Regions from separate parts of the Streptomyces nigra genome, predicted to be linked through region 1. Evidence: predicted binding sites of a transcription regulator. Region 1 holds the regulator's gene; the other holds the start of a gene.
What was found. Region 1 encodes HrcA, which represses chaperone genes, less so after heat shock. Its sites were predicted from a motif close to TTNGCACTCNGNNNNNCNGAGTGCNAA; they were not measured.

Region 1 (8,938 bases):
GAACTGAGACTCCGCGAGGGCGCCCCCCTGGACCTGCTGCGCGAGCAGGGCCTGGCGGCTTCGCGGCGGGCGCTGAAGGAAGGGCTGCTGAAGGAAGAGCCGTACGCGGAGGGGCGGGCGGTCCTCACCCTGCGAGGACGGCTGCTGGCCGACGCGGTGGTCCGGGACCTGGTGGACTGACCCCTCCGGCGAGTTCCCGAACCCGGTGTCAGTCGCCGCCGCCCGCCGTGACGAAGTCGATCAGTTCCTCCACGCGGCCCAGCAGCTCCGGTTCCAGGTCCTTGTAGGAGCCGACCCGTTTCAGGATGGCCTGCCAGACCGCGCCGGTGTTGTCCGGCGGCCAGCCCAGGGCGCGGCAGACGCCCTTCTTCCAGTCCTGGCCGTGCGGGACCCGGGGCCAGGACTCGATGCCCAGGGACGAGGGCTTCACGGCCTCCCAGATGTCGATGTACGGGTGGCCGACGACCAGCGCGTGCTCGCTGGTCACCGCCTGTGCGATCCGCCACTCCTTCGAGCCCGGCTCCAGGGGGTCCACCAGGACGCCCAGCCGCGCGTCGGGGCCGGGCGCGAAGTCCGCCACGATCGACGGCAGGTCGTCGACGCCCTCCAGGTACTCCACGACCACGCCCTCGATGCGCAGGTCGTCGCCCCACACCTTCTCGACCAGCTCGGCGTCGTGCCGGCCCTCCACATAGATGCGCCCCGCCCGGGCCACCCGCGCCCGCGCGCCGGGGACCGCCACGGAGCCGGACGCCGTGCGTGCCGGGCGGGCCGGGCCCGCCGCCGGCCTCACCAGGGTGACCACGCGGTCCTCCAGCAGAAAGCCCCGGGGCTCCAGCGGGAACACCCGGTGCTTGCCGAAGCGGTCCTCCAGGGTGACCGTGCCCGCCTCGCAGCGGATCACCGCGCCGCAGAAGCCCGTACCGGGCTCCTCGACCACCAGGCCCGGCTCCGCCGGGACCTCGGGCACGGACGTGGGCTTCTTCCAGGGCGGGGTCAGGTCCGGGGAGTACTGGCGCATTCGCACGACGATAGGAGAAGCGGCCCCCCGCTCACCGCGACACGCCGAATCTGGCGGCCAGCCCGTCGCGCTGGCGCCGGACGAACTCCGCGTCCACCACCGCTCCGTGACCGGGTACGTACAGCGCGTCCTCACCGCCGAGGTCCAGCAGCCGGTCCAGCGCGGCCGGCCAGTGCGAGGGCACGGCGTCCGGGCCGGCCTGGGGTTCCCCCGACTCCTCCACCAGGTCGCCGCAGAACACCACCTCCGGGTCGCCGGGGAGCCGGCCCGGCACCAGCACCACCAGATCGTGCGCCGTGTGCGCCGGGCCCACGTTCGCCAGCAGGACCTGCCGCCCGCCGCCGAGGTCCAGCGTCCACTCGCCGCTCACCGGATGGCGGGGCACGACCAGCGCGTCCGCCGCCTCCTCGGCCGCCGCCGCGTCCAGGCCGTGGCGCACCGCGTCCGCGCGCAGCTCCTCGCGCGCGTGCCGCCCCTCCAGGACCGTCCCCATGCCCACCGGCCCGTAGACCTCCGCGCCCGCGAAGGCCGCGGCGCCGAAGACATGATCGAAGTGGGGGTGGGTCAGCGCGAGATGGGTCACACGGTGACCCGTGAGCCACTGCGCCTGCGTCCGCAGCCGCGCCCCCTCCGCGAGGCTCGACCCGGCGTCGACGGCCAGCGCGGCGCCGTCGCCCGCCACCAGCCCCACGGTGCAGTCCCACCCCGGCAGACGGCACCGGCCCACCCCGTCCGCCAACCGCTCCCACCCCAGGTCTTCCCAAGTCACCGTCATACCGCGACGCTAGCCAAGACACCCCCGCCGGGCACGGAGGTGAAACCGACCGGCCTTGCCCGGGGTGCACCCCACCGCCGTACACTGGCCGGGGACGGCTGGCACTCGGACGGACAGAGTGCCAGGAAGGGTGCCAAGAGGACCGACCGCTGGAGGTGTGCGCGAGATGCTGAGTGAACGCAGGCTCCAGGTGCTGCGCGCGATCGTCCAGGACTACGTCGGGACGGAGGAGCCGGTGGGCTCCAAGGCGCTCACCGAGCGGCACAACCTCGGCGTCTCCCCGGCGACCGTACGCAACGACATGGCGGCCCTGGAGGACGAGGGCTACATCGCGCAGCCGCACACCAGCGCCGGGCGCATCCCCACCGACAAGGGCTACCGCCTCTTCGTCGACAAGCTCGCCGGTGTGAAGCCGATGACCCCGCCCGAGCGGCGCGCCATCCAGAACTTCCTCGACGGCGCCGTCGACCTCGACGACGTCGTCGCCCGCACGGTGCGGCTGCTCGCGCAGCTCACCCGGCAGGTCGCCGTCGTCCAGTACCCGTCGCTGACCCGGTCCACCGTCCGGCACGTCGAGCTGCTCTCGCTCGCCCCCGCGCGCGTGATGCTCGTCCTGATCACGGACACCGGCCGGGTCGAGCAGCGGATGATCGACTGCCCGGCCCCCGTCGGCGAGGCCTCGCTCGCGGACCTGCGCGCCCGGCTGAACAGCCGGGTCGCCGGCCGGCGCTTCACCGACGTGCCCCGGCTCGTCGAGGACCTGCCCGAGGCCTTCGACGTCGAGGACCGCGGCACCGTCTCGACCGTGCTCTCCACCCTCCTGGAGACACTCGTCGAGGAGAACGAGGAGCGGCTGATGATCGGCGGCACCGCCAATCTGACCCGCTTCGGACATGACTTCCCCCTCACCATCCGGCCGGTCCTGGAAGCCCTGGAGGAGCAGGTCGTCCTCCTCAAGTTGCTTGGCGAGGCCGGGGATTCGGGCATGACCGTGCGGATCGGGCACGAGAACGCCTACGAGGGACTCAACTCCACGTCCGTGGTCTCGGTGGGCTACGGTTCGGGCGGCGAGGCAGTCGCCAAGCTCGGCGTGGTCGGACCGACCCGCATGGATTACCCGGGAACGATGGGAGCGGTACGCGCAGTGGCACGTTACGTCGGACAGATCCTGGCGGAGTCGTAGGTGGCCACGGACTACTACGCCGTGCTCGGCGTGCGTCGCGACGCGTCGCAGGAAGAGATCAAGAAGGCCTTCCGGCGGCTCGCCCGCGAGCTGCACCCGGACGTCAACCCGGACCCGAAGACCCAGGAGCGGTTCAAGGAGATCAACGCCGCCTACGAGGTGCTGTCGGACCCGCAGAAGAAGCAGGTCTACGACCTCGGCGGCGACCCGCTGTCCCAGGCGGGCGGCGGCGGCGCGGGCGGCTTCGGCGCCGGCGGCTTCGGCAACTTCTCCGACATCATGGACGCGTTCTTCGGCACGGCCTCCCAGCGGGGCCCGCGCTCGAGGACGCGGCGGGGCCAGGACGCGATGATCCGGCTGGAGGTCGAGCTCGACGAGGCGGCCTTCGGCACCACGAAGGACATCCAGGTCGACACCGCCGTCGTCTGCAACACCTGCAGCGGCGAGGGCGCCGCCCCCGGCACCTCCGCCCAGACCTGTGACATGTGCCGCGGTCGCGGCGAGGTGTCGCAGGTGACGCGGTCCTTCCTCGGCCAGGTCATGACCTCGCGCCCCTGCCCGCAGTGCCAGGGCTTCGGCACGGTCGTCCCGACGCCGTGCCCGGAGTGCGCGGGCGACGGACGTGTGCGGTCCCGCCGCACCCTCACCGTCAAGATCCCGGCCGGTGTCGACAACGGCACGCGGATCCAGCTCGCCGGTGAGGGCGAGGTCGGCCCCGGCGGCGGTCCCGCCGGCGACCTCTACGTCGAGATCCACGAGCTGCCGCACAGCACCTTCCAGCGGCGCGGCGACGACCTGCACTGCACCGTCACCATCCCGATGACGGCGGCGGCGCTCGGCACCAAGGTGCCGCTGGAGACGCTGGACGGCATGGAGGAGGTCGACATCCGGCCCGGCACCCAGTCCGGCCAGTCGATCCCGCTGCACGGCCGCGGTGTCACGCATCTGCGCGGCGGCGGCCGGGGCGACCTCGTCGTCCACGTCGAGGTGCAGACCCCGACCAAGCTCGACCCGGAGCAGGAGCGCCTGCTGCGCGAGCTGTCCAAGCTGCGCGGCGAGGAGCGGCCCCAGGGCCAGTTCCAGCCCGGTCAGCAGGGGCTGTTCTCGCGCCTGAAGGACGCCTTCAACGGACGCTGACCCGGACGGCCCGATCCCTTGCCCCGCAAGGGGAAGGGCCGATTCGGACTTGTTCGGGGGACGTGACAACATGCGGTCATGTCCTCCGCACTGACCGATCTCCTGCCTCACCCGATCGTGCAGGCACCCATGGCCGGCGGCGTCTCCCTGCCGCAGCTCGCCGCCGCCGTGTCCGAGGCCGGGGGGCTGGGCTTTCTCGCCGCCGGGTACAAGACGGCCGACGGGATGTACCAGGAGATCAAGCAGCTGCGGAGCCTGACCCAGCGCCCCTTCGGCGTCAACCTCTTCATGCCCCAGCCGGAGTATCCCGGTGCAAGCACCGGCTCCACCGGAGCGGCCGGCGCCGCACCCTCCAATGCGGCGGCCGTCGACGTCTACGCCCACCAGCTGGCCGGTGAGGCCGCCTGGTACGAGACCGAGCTGGGGGACCGTGACAGCGGCCGGGACGACGGCTACGACGCCAAGCTCGCCGTGCTGCTCGACAACCCGGTGCCGGTCGTCTCCTTCCACTTCGGCGTCCCCGGCGCCGACGTGCTGGAGTCCCTCCGGCGCGCCGGGACCTTCACGCTCGTCACGGCCACCACCCCGGACGAGGCCCTCGCCGTCGAGCGGGCCGGCGCGGACGCCGTGATCGCCCAGGGCGTCGAGGCCGGCGGCCACCAGGGCACCCATCGCGACAACCCGGAGGCCGAGTGCGCCGGGCTCGGCGTGCTGACCCTGGTCTCCCAGATCCGGGAGACCGTGAACATCCCCGTGGTCGCCGCCGGGGGCATCATGCGGGGCAGCCAGATCGCCGCCGTCCTCGCCGCCGGTGCCACGGCCGCCCAGCTCGGTACCGCCTTCCTGGCCACCCATGAGTCCGGCGCGAACGCCGTGCACAAGCAGGCGCTCACCAACCCGCTGTTCACCCGGACCGAGCTGACCCGCGCCTTCACCGGCCGCCCCGCCCGCGGCCTCGTCAACCGCTTCCTGCGCGAGCACGGCCCGTACGCCCCCGCGGCCTACCCCGAGGTGCACCACCTGACCGCGCCGCTGCGCAAGAAGGCCGCCGCCTCCGGCGACGCGCAGGGCATGGCGCTGTGGGCCGGGCAGGGCCACCGCCAGGCCCGGGAGCTGCCCGCGGGCCGGCTCGTGGAGGTCCTGGCCGTCGAGCTCGAGGCGGCCTCGACAGCGTTGTCCGCCCACCCGAAGGGACCCTCCCGATGACCGCGCCCGTCTTCGTCGTCGACACCCTGGAGCCCACCGGGGCCCCGCGCGGTCCGTACGTCCTCGACGGGCCCGAGGGGCGGCACGCCGTGTCCGTGAAGCGGCTGCGGCCCGGCGAGGCGGTCGTCCTCACCGACGGCCTGGGGCACTGGGCCGAGGGCGTCGTCACCGCCGCCGAGGGCAAGGACCGGCTCGTCGTCGACCTGGGCGCCGTCGCGGAGGAGCCCGCCCCCCGGCCGACGATCACCGTCGTGCAGGCGCTGCCCAAGGGCGACCGGGGCGAACTGGCCGTCGAGACCATGACCGAGACCGGCGTCGACCGGATCGTGCCGTGGGCGGCCTCGCGCTGCATCACCCAGTGGAAGGGCGAGCGCGGCGCGAAGGCCCTCGGCAAGTGGCGGGCCACCGCCCGCGAGGCCGGCAAGCAGTCGCGCCGGGTGCGCTTCCCCGAGGTCATGGACGCGGCGACGACCAAGCAGGTCGCCGGCCTTCTCGCGGAGGCCGCGTTCGCCGCCGTGCTGCACGAGGACCGGGACTACGGCAGCCGGCCGCTGGCGACCGCCGAACTGCCCGCCGACGGCGACCTGGTGCTCGTCGTCGGACCCGAAGGGGGCGTCTCCCCCGAGGAGCTGGCCCTGTTCGAGGCGGCGGGCGCGTCGGCGTACCGGCTCGGGCGGTCCGTGCTGCGCACCTCCACCGCCGGGACCGCCGCGACGGCCCTGCTGCTGGGCCGCACCGGCCGCTGGTCCTGACCGAGCGCGCCGCCGGGGGAGGGGAGCCCACAGTGGCCGTATGCGCCCTACCGCGCCGCGCGGGACAGTGGCAGGCTGCCCTCCCATGGGGGTATCGCACAGGATCCGGAGCCGTGCGGCACGAGGGATCGCCGTCACGGCGCTCGCCGTCCTCGGAGCCGGCGGCATCGCCGCCTGCGATCCGGGCGGACTGAGCGCCGCGTCCGTGGCGTTCACGACCGACCAGACCGTGACCAAGGAGCTGGAGCGGCAGAAGGCCGACGTCCAGTGGCTGAACTGCACCGGCTCCTACGACGGCGGAGGCGGCGGCAGTTCGCCGAAGGCCGGTGAGCGGACGGTCGTCAAGGTCGACTGCGAGGGCGAGACCTCCGACGGCAGGGACATCACCGTCACGGGCCGGATCACCCGCGCCGTCAGCGGCTCCTGCGTACGTGGCGATCTGGTCGCCGAGGTCGGCGGCAAGGAGTGGTTCCACGTCAACGGGCTCGGCCGGTGCGACAGCACCCCGTCCCCGGTGGGCCCCGGCGACGGAGGGCAGCAGCCCGGCCCGACCGTCACCGTCACCGTGACGAAGACCGTGTACTGCCAGGAGCGCCCGAACTGCTGGCCGGAGGGCAAGTGAGCGGTCGGCCACCGGACCGTGGGGAACTGTCCCGAAGCCCTGTCCCGAGCAGCCGCGCTTCCCTAGGGTGATCGCGTGACACAGCCCGCGACCTCCGCTCCGGCCCAGCCCGCCTACCTGCGGTACCCGCATCTGCACGGCGACCTCGTCGCGTTCACCGCGGAGGACGACGTCTGGCTCGCCCCGCTCGACGGCGGCCGCGCCTGGCGGGTCAGCGCCGACAACGTCCCCGTCACCTCGCCGCGCATCTCGCCCGACGGCACCACCGTCGCCTGGACGTCGACCCGCGACGGCGCCCCCGAGGTGCACATCGCGCCGGTCGACGGCGGCCCCTCGACCCGCCTCACCCACTGGGGCAGCCCGCGCACCCGGGTCCGGGGCTGGACCCCGGACGGCCGGGTCCTCGCCACCAGCACCTGGGGCCAGGCCGGCAGCCGCCGCACCTGGGCGCACGCCGTCCCGCTGGACGGCGGACCCGCCACCACCCTGCCGTACGGGCCCGTCGGCGACGTCGTGCACGGGCCGCGGCTGCTGCTCGCCTCCGCGCCGATGGGTCTGGAGGCCGCCCGCTGGAAGCGCTACCGGGGCGGCACCGCGGGCAAGCTGTGGATCGACCGCGACGGCGACGGCGCATTCGTCCGGCTGCACGAGGAGCTGGACGGGAACCTGGAGTGCCCCCTGTGGGTGGGCGACCGGGTCGCGTTCCTCTCCGACCACGAGGGCGTGGGCGCCCTGTACTCGTCCCTCGCCGACGGCACCGACCTGCGCCGCCACACGCCGATCGACGGCTTCTATGCCCGGCACGCCGCCGGGGACGGCTCCCGGGTCGTCCACGCGAGCGCCGGCGACCTGTGGCTGCTCGACGACCTGGACACGGCCGAGCCGCGGCGCCTCGCCGTCCGGCTCGGCGGACAGCGCACCGACCGGCGGCCGTACGTGCTGAACGCCGCCCGCTGGTTCGGCTCCGCGTCCCCCGACCACACCGCGCGCGGCAGCGCCGTCGCCGTCCGCGGCAGCGTCCACTGGGTCACCCACCGCTCCGGGCCCGCCCGCGCCCTCGCCGCCGAGCCCGGCGTCCGCGCCCGGCTGCCGCGCACCTTCCGCACGGACGGCGAGGAGTGGGTGGTGTGGGTGACGGACGCGGAGGGCGAGGACGCCCTCGAGTTCGCCCCGGCCACCGGTCTCGCGCCGGGCACCACCCCGCGCCGGCTCGCCGCCGGACGGCTCGGACGGGTGCTGGAGCTCGCCATGGCCCCCGACGGCAGCCGGGCCGCGGTCGCCGCGCACGACGGACGGCTCCTGCTCGTCGAACGGGACAGCGGCGAGGTCCGCGAGGTCGACCGCAGCGCCGACGGCAATGTCTCGGGGCTGGTCTTCTCGCCCGATTCGGCCTGGCTCGCCTGGGCGCATCCCGGCCCCGACCCGCTGTCCCAGCTGAAGCTCGCCAACACCACCGATCTGTCGGTGTCCGAGGCGACCCCGCTGCGGTTCCGGGACTACGCGCCCGCGTTCACCCACGACGGCAAGCACCTGGTGTTCCTGTCCACCCGGGCCTTCGACCCCGTCTACGACGAGCACGTCTTCGACCTCGCCTTCGTGGTGGGCTCCCGGCCGCATCTGATCACGCTCGCCGCGACCACCCCGTCGCCCTTCGGCCCGCAGCGGCACGGGCGCGCCTTCGACGCCCCGGACAAGGACGAGACGCCCGACAGCGAGGGCACCCCGGCCACCCGGATCGACCTGGAGGGCCTCGCCGACCGGATCGTGCCCTTCCCGGTCGAGGCCGCCCGCTACTCGCATCTGCGGGCCGCCAAGGACGGTGTGCTGTGGCTGCGGCATCCCGTGCAGGGCGCGCTCGGCGCGGCCCGGGCCAGCCTCGACGACCCCGAGCCGAAGACCGAGCTGGAGCGCTACGACCTCGTGCAGCGGCGGGTGGAGCATCTCGCCGACGACGCCGACCACTTCGAGGTCAGCGGCGACGGCCGGCGGGTGCTGCTGTGGACGGACCGGCGGCTCAAGGTCGTCCCGAGCGACCGGCGGGCCTCCGGCGACGAGGACGGCGACTCGAACATCACCGTGGACCTCGGCCGGGTCCGCCGGCGCGTCGACCCGGCGGCGGAGTGGCGCCAGATGTTCGAGGAGACCGGGCGCATCATGCGCGACCACTTCTGGCGGGCCGACATGAACGGCGTCGACTGGGCGGGCGTCCTCGACCGCTACCGGCCGCTGCTGGACAAGGTGG
Region 2 (8,938 bases), 1.0 Mb from region 1:
GGTATGGCCCGTCACAACGATCCGAACGACCCGACCCCGTCCGCCCCCGCGTCCGGCGCGGCCCTCCCGGAGCCCACCACCGGCCCCGGCCGGGACGGGCTGGCCGCGCTGCTCGCCCGGCCCGCCCGCGCCCTGGTCGCCCTGGACTTCGACGGAACCCTCGCGCCGATCGTGCCCGACCCGGAGAAGGCGCGCGCCCACCCGGAGGCGGTGCCCGCGCTCGCCCGGCTCGCACCCGAGGTCGCCGCCGTGGCCGTGATCACCGGCCGGCCCGCCGAGGTGGCCGTGCACCACGGCGGCTTCGCCGGGGTCCCGGGCCTGGAGCACCTGGTGGTGCTCGGGCACTACGGCGCCGAGCGCTGGGACGCCGCGAGCGGTGAGCTGTCCGCACCCGACCCGCACCCCGGGGTCGCGGCCGCACGCGCCGCCCTGCCCGCCCTGCTGGCGGAGCACGAGGACGGCACCTGGATCGAGGACAAGGGGCACGCGGTCGCCGTGCACACGCGCCGCGCCGCCGATCCGCAGGGCACCTTCGACGCCCTGCGCGGCCCGCTCACCGACCTGGCCGAGCGCAACGGCCTCATCGTCGAACCGGGCCGGATGGTCCTCGAACTGCGCCCGCCCGGCATGGACAAGGGCAAGGCCCTGAGCGACCTCGCCCACGACCTCGGCGCCGAGGCGGTCCTGTACGCCGGAGACGACCTCGGCGACCTGCCCGCCTACGCCGCCGTCGACGACCTGCGGGCCAAGGGCGTCCCCGGCCTCCTGGTCTGCAGCGGCAGCGAGGAGGTCACGGAACTCTCCGAGCGGGCGGACGTGGTGGTCCCGGGCCCCGAGGGCGTGGTCGCACTCCTGCGCACCCTCGCGGACCGCACGAAGACGGACCGCACGCCCACAACCTGACCGGTCAGGCCGCCCCGTCCCCCGTCAACGCGTTCAGCTGGTCCAGGAACCACCGGGCGGGGGGCAGGGCCGTCGCCGCGGCCGCCAGGCGCTTGGAGCGCTCCGCCCGCTCCGCCGGGGGCACCGACAGGGCCTCGTGCAGCGCCTCGGCCGTGGCGATCACGTCGTACGGGTTGACGGGGAGGGCGTCCTCGCCGAGCTCCTCGAAAGCGCCGGCCTCACGGGACAGGACCAGGACGCACCCCTCGTCGGAGACGAGCGGCACCTCCTTGGCGACCAGGTTCATTCCGTCCCGGATGGGGTTGACCAGGGCCACGTCCGCCAGCCGGTAGGCGGCCAGGGAGCGGGCGAAGTCGTCCTTGACGTGCAGGACGACCGGCGTCCAGCCGGGCGTCCCATAGGCGTCGTTGATCTCCTGGGCGACCCGCTGCACCTCGGCCGTGTAGTCGCGGTAGACGGCGAGGTCCTGCCGCGAGGGGTAGGCGAAGGCCACGTGCACCACGCGCTCGCGCCACTCGGCGTGGTCGTCGAGCAGCTGCCGGTACGCCAGCAGGCCGCGCACGATGTTCTTGGACAGCTCGGTGCGGTCGACGCGCACGACGGTGCGGCGGGGCGAGCCGTCGGGGGCGGTGCCGATCTCCTCGCGCAGCGCCGTCATCCGCTCGGACACGTCGGACTCGTGCGAGCGGGCCCGCAGGAAGTCCGCGTCCGCGCCCAGCCCGTGCACCCCGATCCGGGTGCCGCCGAGCCCGCCGGCGAACCGCTCGCAGCACGCCTCGAAGGCGTCCGCCCAGCGCCGGGTGAGGAAGCCGAGCCGGTCCGCGCCGAGCATCCCGCCGAGGACCTGCCGGGCGATGTCGTCGGGCAGCATCGCGAAGTACTCCGGCGGCGCCCACGGCGTGTGCGAGAAGTGCCCGATCCGCACGTCCGGGCGCAGTTCGCGCAGCATCCCCGGCACCAGCGTCAGGTGGTAGTCCTGGACCAGCACGGCCGCCCCGGGGGCCGCCCGCTCGGCCAGCGCCTCGGCGAAGGCGCGGTTGTAGGTCTCGTACGAGGCCCACTGGCGCCGGAACTCCGCGTCGAAGACCGGCTCCAGCGGGGTCTGGTAGAGCATGTGGTGCACGAACCACAGGACCGAGTTCGCGATGCCGTTGTACGCGTCCGCGTGCACGTCCGCCGGGATGTCCAGCATCAGCACGCCGTCCTCGCCGGCCCCGCGGCGCACCGCCTCCCGGTCGCCGTCGGACAGCGCCGAGCACACCCACAGGGCGCCCGCGTCCGGCCCGATCGCCGACAGCCCGGAGACCATTCCGCCGCCGCCCCTCTTGCTGTGCAGCGAACCGTCGTCGCGCACCTCGTAGGAGACCGGGCCGCGGTTCGAGGCGACCAGTACCTTGGCAGCAGTCTGCGGGGAAGCCATACGCCTCAACCTAGCCCGGCCCGGAAACGCTCAAACGTACGGTTCGGCTCAGTGGGGGCTCACGCACGCGCTGTATACGGCCGGTGCCCGGCGTTCACGCGACCCTGCGCGTCGCGTACTCCGCGATCTCCACCATCGGCGGGCGCTCCTCGGTGTCCACCGAGTACGTCCGAGGCTCGAAACCGTCGGCGCCGCGCTCGAACTGGGTCAGCGCCGGACGCACCAGATGCCCGCGCGCCAGCCGCAGCTGGGCGGTGCGGTAGATCGCCGCGGACATCCGGCCCAGCGCCTGCCCGTCCTGGTGCCGGTGCTTGCGCACCCCCACGTCCACCTGCGCGAGAGCGTCCAGTCCCACCAGATGCAGGGCGTCCACCAGCATGCCCAGCTCGACGCCGTACCCGACCGGGAAGGGCAGCTGCTCAAGCAGGCTGCGCCGGGCCGCGTACTCGCCGCCGAGGGGCTGTACGAATCCGGCCAGCTGCGGCCAGTGCATGTTCAGCAGCGGGCGGGCCATCAGTTCGGTGACGCGGCCGCCCTGCCCGGAGGCGCCGCCGAGCGGGCGGTCGTACATCGCCTTGACCAGGTCGACCCCGGGGTCGGTGAGCAGCGGCCCGACGATGCCGAGGACGAAGTCCGAGGAGAACTCGCGCAGGTCGGCGTCGACGAAGCAGACGATGTCCCCGCCCGTGACCAGCAGCGACCGCCACAGCACCTCGCCCTTGCCGGGCACGGCCGGGACGCGGGGCAGGATGTCGTCGCGGTGCACGACCCGCGCGCCGGCCGCCGCGGCGACCTCGGCGGTGCGGTCGGTGGACCCGGAGTCGACGACGACGATCTCGTCGACCAGCGGCACCTGGTGCACCAGGTCGTGGGCGATGATCGCGACGATGTCGCCGACCGTCTCCTCCTCGTTGAGCGCGGGCAGGACGACCGACACCGACTGGCCGCTGCGCTGCTTGGCGGCCAGGACATGGTGCAGCGGGCGGTCGGCCAGGGACCAGGAGCGGCTGATCAGCCAGCGCTCGACTTCTTCCAGCACGGTCGGCGGCTCCTCACTGTCGAACGACGTCGGTGATCCATCTCGCGGTTCGGACGGCTCTCTCAACTGTCCTGGCCTTCGGTTACAGTCTTGAACAACGCGAGTGACCATCGCATGTCAGGGTCGCCCGGGTTCACAACCGCAGTACAACCGCATACCGCTCATCCAGAGGGGCAGAGGGACACGGCCCGATGAAGCCCCGGCAACCCTCCAGTCGGTTCTCGTAGATCAGCGTCGATCGTCACCGTTGATCGTCCTCGCGAGGCTCCCGGCTAGGGAAGGTGCCAAATCCGTCTCACGGCGAGATGCGTCGTGAGGAAGATGAGGAGAAAGGGCCTCGCCTCACATGGCTGTGCAGACTGTTGCAAGCAGCACCGACTCCACCGTAGACCTCGGCCCCGCAGCGGCGCTCTCCTGTCGCGAGTGCGGCCACCGCGTCCCGCTCGGCCCGGTCTTCGCCTGCGAGGAGTGTTTCGGCCCGCTCGAGATCGCCTACGACTTCTCCGGCTACGACACCGAGAAGCTCCGTCAGCGCATCGAGGCGGGCCCCGCGAACATCTGGCGCTACGCGCCCCTGCTGCCCGTCCCGGCCGACGTGGCGGACAAGCCGAACATCAACCCCGGCTGGACCAAGCTCGTCAAGGCCGACAACCTCGCCCGCGAACTGGGCGTCACCGGCGGCCTGTACGTCAAGGACGACTCCGGCAACCCGACGCACAGCTTCAAGGACCGCGTGGTCGCGCAGGCCCTGGAGGCCGCGCGCGCCTTCGGCTTCACCACCCTGTCCTGCTCCTCGACGGGCAACCTGGCCGGCGCCGTGGGCGCCGCCGCGGCCCGCGCCGGCCTCCGCTCGTGCGTGTTCATCCCGCACGACCTGGAGCAGGGCAAGGTCGTCATGGCCGCGATCTACGGCGGCGAGCTTGTCGGCATCGAGGGCAACTACGACGACGTGAACCGTTTCTGCTCCGAGCTGATCGGCGACCCGGCCGGTGAGGGCTGGGGCTTCGTGAACGTCAACCTGCGGCCGTACTACGCCGAGGGCTCCAAGACGCTCGCGTACGAGATCTGCGAGCAGCTCGGCTGGCGCCTGCCGGACCAGCTGGTCGTCCCGATCGCCTCCGGCTCCCAGCTCACCAAGATCGACAAGGGCCTCCAGGAGCTGATCAAGCTCGGGCTGGTCGAGGACAAGCCGTACAAGATCTTCGGTGCCCAGGCCGAGGGCTGCTCGCCGGTGTCCACCGCCTTCAAGGCGGGGCACGACGTGGTCCGCCCGCAGAAGCCGGACACCATCGCCAAGTCGCTCGCCATCGGCAACCCGGCCGACGGCCCCTACGTCCTGGACATCGCGCGCCGCACGGGCGGTGCGGTGGAGGACGTGACGGACGCCGAGATCGTGCAGGCGATCAAGCTGCTCGCGCGCACGGAGGGCGTCTTCGCCGAGACCGCGGGCGGTGTGACGGTGGGCGTCACGAAGAAGCTCATCGAGAGCGGGGTGCTCGACCCCACCAAGACCACGGTCGTCCTGAACACCGGTGACGGCCTGAAGACGCTGGACGCGGTGGCGGGTACGGGCCTCACCGCGACGATTCGTCCCAACCTTGACTCCTTCCGAGAGGCTGGCCTCGCATGAGCGTGACCGTTCGCATCCCGACCATCCTGCGCACCTACACCGGCGGTCGGGCCGAGGTCGCCGCCGAGGGCGCGACCCTGGCCGAGGTCATCTCCGACCTGGAGAAGAACCACACGGGGATCGCCGCCCGTGTGCTGGACGACCAGGGCAAGCTCCGCCGCTTCGTGAACGTGTACGTGAACGACGACGACGTGCGTTTCGAGCAGGGTCTGGAGACCGCCACTCCGGACGGCGCCGGTGTCTCCATCATTCCGGCCGTCGCCGGCGGCTGACCGGATGACTGAACATTACCTTCGGTAACCTCAGTCACCGAGCGTTCATCGAATTGCCTCCTCCGTGAGAGAAACGGAGGAGGCAATTCTGTGTGATTGAGCGGGGTACAGTTGGGGAACGCACCGCCGGTTCACGGACCGGCCGCCTTTGATGCGTGCCGCCGGCCCGACAAGAAGTAGCCAAAGTGCGCGGCCCTTTTGCGACTCATGCCCCGTTTGTCCGGCCGGACTTGACGCGAAGTCAGCGGAATTGTCCCCACATTCCCGACCGGTCGTGCCCGGATTTCTCGTCCGATTGACCTGTTGCAGACGGCAGTTGGGCAGATACATTCAGCCGCGGTCGACGCGTTCCGGCGCACGCCCCCGACCGATTGGGGGGTGAGGTCTGACCCGGATCCGCGAAGTGTGGATCTGTGCAAGGGCCAGTAATAGGGGAGTTAGGCATGGCTCAGGGCACCGTCAAGTGGTTCAACGCGGAGAAGGGGTACGGCTTCATCGCGGTCGACGGTGGTGCGGATGTTTTCGTCCACTACAGCGCGATCCAGATGGACGGTTACCGCACCCTGGAAGAGGGCCAGCGGGTCGATTTCGAGATCTCGCAGGGTCAGAAGGGGCCGCAGGCGGACATGGTCCGGCTGGCGACCGGCTGAAGCACGCGTCGACGAACAGCAGCGACGTTCTTCTTCGAAGGGCCCGCGCCTCCTGGGGGCGCGGGCCCTTCGCCGTGCCCGCGCGCCCCTGTGCGCGACGGGCGCGCAGCGCGGGCGCCTTGCACTCTCGTACCCCGAGTGCTAATCATTGGCGTTAGCACTCTGAAGGTGAGAGTGACAAAGGAGGACCGGGTCGGTGAGGCCCGCAGGCCAGGTGGGGCAAGGAACCACGCGGCCGGCGAGCCGTCCGTCGCGGGCGCGGGCGCGGTCCGAAGGAATCACCCCCAGTCCTGGAGGGACCACTTCACATGGCCAAGATCATCGCGTTCGACGAGGAGGCGCGGCGCGGCCTCGAGCGCGGCATGAACCAGCTCGCGGACGCCGTCAAGGTGACGCTCGGCCCCAAGGGCCGCAACGTCGTCCTCGAGAAGAAGTGGGGCGCCCCCACGATCACCAACGATGGTGTCTCCATCGCCAAGGAGATCGAGCTCGAGGACCCGTACGAGAAGATCGGCGCCGAGCTGGTCAAGGAAGTCGCCAAGAAGACGGACGACGTCGCCGGTGACGGTACGACCACCGCGACCGTCCTCGCCCAGGCCCTGGTCAAGGAGGGCCTGCGCAACGTCGCCGCCGGCGCCAACCCGATGGCCCTCAAGCGCGGCATCGAGCGTGCCGTCGAGGCCGTCAGCGCCGCCCTGCTCGAGCAGGCCAAGGATGTCGAGACCAAGGAGCAGATCGCTTCCACGGCCTCCATCTCCGCCGCCGACACCCAGATCGGCGAGCTCATCGCCGAGGCCATGGACAAGGTCGGCAAGGAAGGCGTCATCACCGTCGAGGAGTCCCAGACCTTCGGTCTGGAGCTGGAGCTCACCGAGGGTATGCGCTTCGACAAGGGCTACATCTCGGCGTACTTCGCCACCGACATGGAGCGTATGGAGGCCGTTCTCGACGACCCGTACATCCTGATCGCGAACTCCAAGATCGCCAACGTCAAGGACCTGCTCCCGCTCCTGGAGAAGGTCATGCAGTCGGGCAAGCCGCTGCTGATCATCGCCGAGGACGTCGAGGGCGAGGCCCTGTCGACCCTGGTCGTCAACAAGATCCGCGGCACCTTCAAGTCCGTCGCGGTCAAGGCCCCGGGCTTCGGCGACCGCCGCAAGGCGATGCTGAACGACATCGCCATCCTCACCGGTGGCGAGGTCATCTCCGAGGAGGTCGGTCTCAAGCTGGAGAACACCTCCCTGGACCTCCTGGGCAAGGCCCGCAAGGTCGTCATCACCAAGGACGAGACCACCATCGTCGACGGTGCCGGCTCCTCCGAGCAGGTCCAGGGCCGGGTCAACCAGATCCGCGCCGAGATCGAGAACAGCGACTCGGACTACGACCGCGAGAAGCTGCAGGAGCGCCTGGCGAAGCTCGCCGGCGGTGTCGCGGTCATCAAGGCCGGTGCCGCCACCGAGGTGGAGCTCAAGGAGCGCAAGCACCGCATCGAGGACGCCGTGCGCAACGCCAAGGCGGCCGTCGAGGAGGGCATCGTCGCCGGTGGTGGCGTGGCCCTGCTGCAGGCCTCCAGCGTCTTCGAGAAGCTGGAGCTCCAGGGCGACGAGGCGACCGGTGCGGCCGCCGTCAAGCTCGCGCTCGAGGCCCCGCTGAAGCAGATCGCCGTCAACGCCGGTCTCGAGGGCGGCGTCGTGGTGGAGAAGGTCCGCAACCTCACCCCGGGTCACGGCCTGAACGCCGCGACCGGTGAGTACGTCGACCTGGTCGCCGAGGGCATCATCGACCCGGCCAAGGTGACGCGCTCCGCGCTGCAGAACGCCGCGTCGATCGCCGCGCTGTTCCTCACCACCGAGGCCGTCATCGCCGACAAGCCGGAGAAGGCCGCGGCCCCGGCCGGCGGCGGCATGCCGGGCGGTGACATGGACTTCTGATCGTCCTCGGGGCCCCCGGCCCCGGACGGTCCACGTCCTACACGGAGGGCGGCACTTCCTGTTCCGGCAGGAGGTGCCGCCCTTCGGCGTGTCCGGGCTCACGCGGACGGGAACGGCGAACGGGATGCGGGGGAGCCGGGGAAGTGCTTAAGGTGGTGTAACAATGCACGCGCACATACTGCCCGGTCAGTCGACCGCATCCCCCACCGAGGAGCCCCCCGTATGACCCTCGCCCAGCCCGCCGCCTCCCGTGCGGCCGAGATCCTGTCCCGGCCGGCCGTCATCAACGGCCTCACCGTCCCGAACCGCATCGTGATGGCGCCGATGACCCGGATGTTCTCGCCGGGCGGCGTCCCCGGGGAGGACGTGCTGTCGTACTACGCGCGCCGGGCGGCGTCCGGCGTCGGTCTGATCGTCACCGAGGGCACCTATGTCGGGCACCCGTCGGCGGGCCAGAGCGACCGGGTGCCCCGGTTCCACGGCGAGGAGCAGCTGGCCGGCTGGGCGAAGGTCGCCGAGGCGGTGCACGCGGCGGACGGCACGATCGTGCCGCAGCTGTGGCACATCGGCATGGTCCGCGAGCAGGGCCAGCAGCCCTTCCCGGACGCCCCGGCCATCGGCCCCTCCGGGCTGCGCATCGGCGCCGACGAGCCCACCGGCCGCGCGATGACCCGCCAGGACCTGGACGACGTGATCGCCGCCTTCGCGGAGGCCGCCGCCGACGCCGAGCGCATCGGCTTCGACGGCGTGGAGATCCACGGCGCGCACGGCTACCTGGTCGACCAGTTCCTGTGGGCGGGCACCAACCGCCGCACCGACGCCTACGGCGGTGACCCGGTCGCGCGCACGCTCTTCGCCGCCGAGATCGTGGCCGCCGTACGCGAGCGGGTGTCGCCCACCTTCCCGGTGATCTTCCGCTACTCGCAGTGGAAGCAGGAGGCGTACGACGCGCGCCTCGCGGAGACCCCGCAGGAGCTGGAGGCCATCCTCGCCCCGCTCGCCGCCGCCGGTGTCGACGCCTTCCACGCCTCCACCCGCCGCTACTGGATCCCGGAGTTCGACGGCTCCGACCTCAACCTCGCGGGCTGGACGA

Region 2: groL (chaperonin GroEL) is a predicted target of HrcA. The motif match lies at 6,033-6,059, and genes of this name have one in related genera.

What each region holds. Positions count from the first base shown of each region.
Region 1 is NZ_CP029043.1:2,357,607-2,366,544, reverse strand. It holds gene hemW (radical SAM family heme chaperone HemW) at 1-180, shown strand, start outside; gene DC008_RS10980 (DUF3097 domain-containing protein) at 209-1,021, opposite strand; gene DC008_RS10975 (MBL fold metallo-hydrolase) at 1,053-1,796, opposite strand; gene hrcA (heat-inducible transcriptional repressor HrcA) at 1,963-2,979, shown strand; gene dnaJ (molecular chaperone DnaJ) at 2,980-4,116, shown strand; gene DC008_RS10960 (nitronate monooxygenase) at 4,195-5,322, shown strand; gene DC008_RS10955 (16S rRNA (uracil(1498)-N(3))-methyltransferase) at 5,319-6,074, shown strand; gene DC008_RS10950 (hypothetical protein) at 6,160-6,696, shown strand; gene DC008_RS10945 (S41 family peptidase) at 6,772-8,938, shown strand, end outside.
Region 2 is NZ_CP029043.1:3,373,275-3,382,212, reverse strand. It holds gene otsB (trehalose-phosphatase) at 4-903, shown strand; gene DC008_RS15465 (alpha,alpha-trehalose-phosphate synthase (UDP-forming)) at 908-2,323, opposite strand; gene DC008_RS15460 (glucosyl-3-phosphoglycerate synthase) at 2,418-3,362, opposite strand; SAM riboswitch class I at 3,521-3,690, shown strand; gene thrC (threonine synthase) at 3,709-4,992, shown strand; gene DC008_RS15450 (MoaD/ThiS family protein) at 4,989-5,264, shown strand; gene DC008_RS15445 (cold-shock protein) at 5,708-5,914, shown strand; gene groL (chaperonin GroEL) at 6,223-7,845, shown strand; gene DC008_RS15435 (NADH:flavin oxidoreductase) at 8,068-8,938, shown strand, end outside.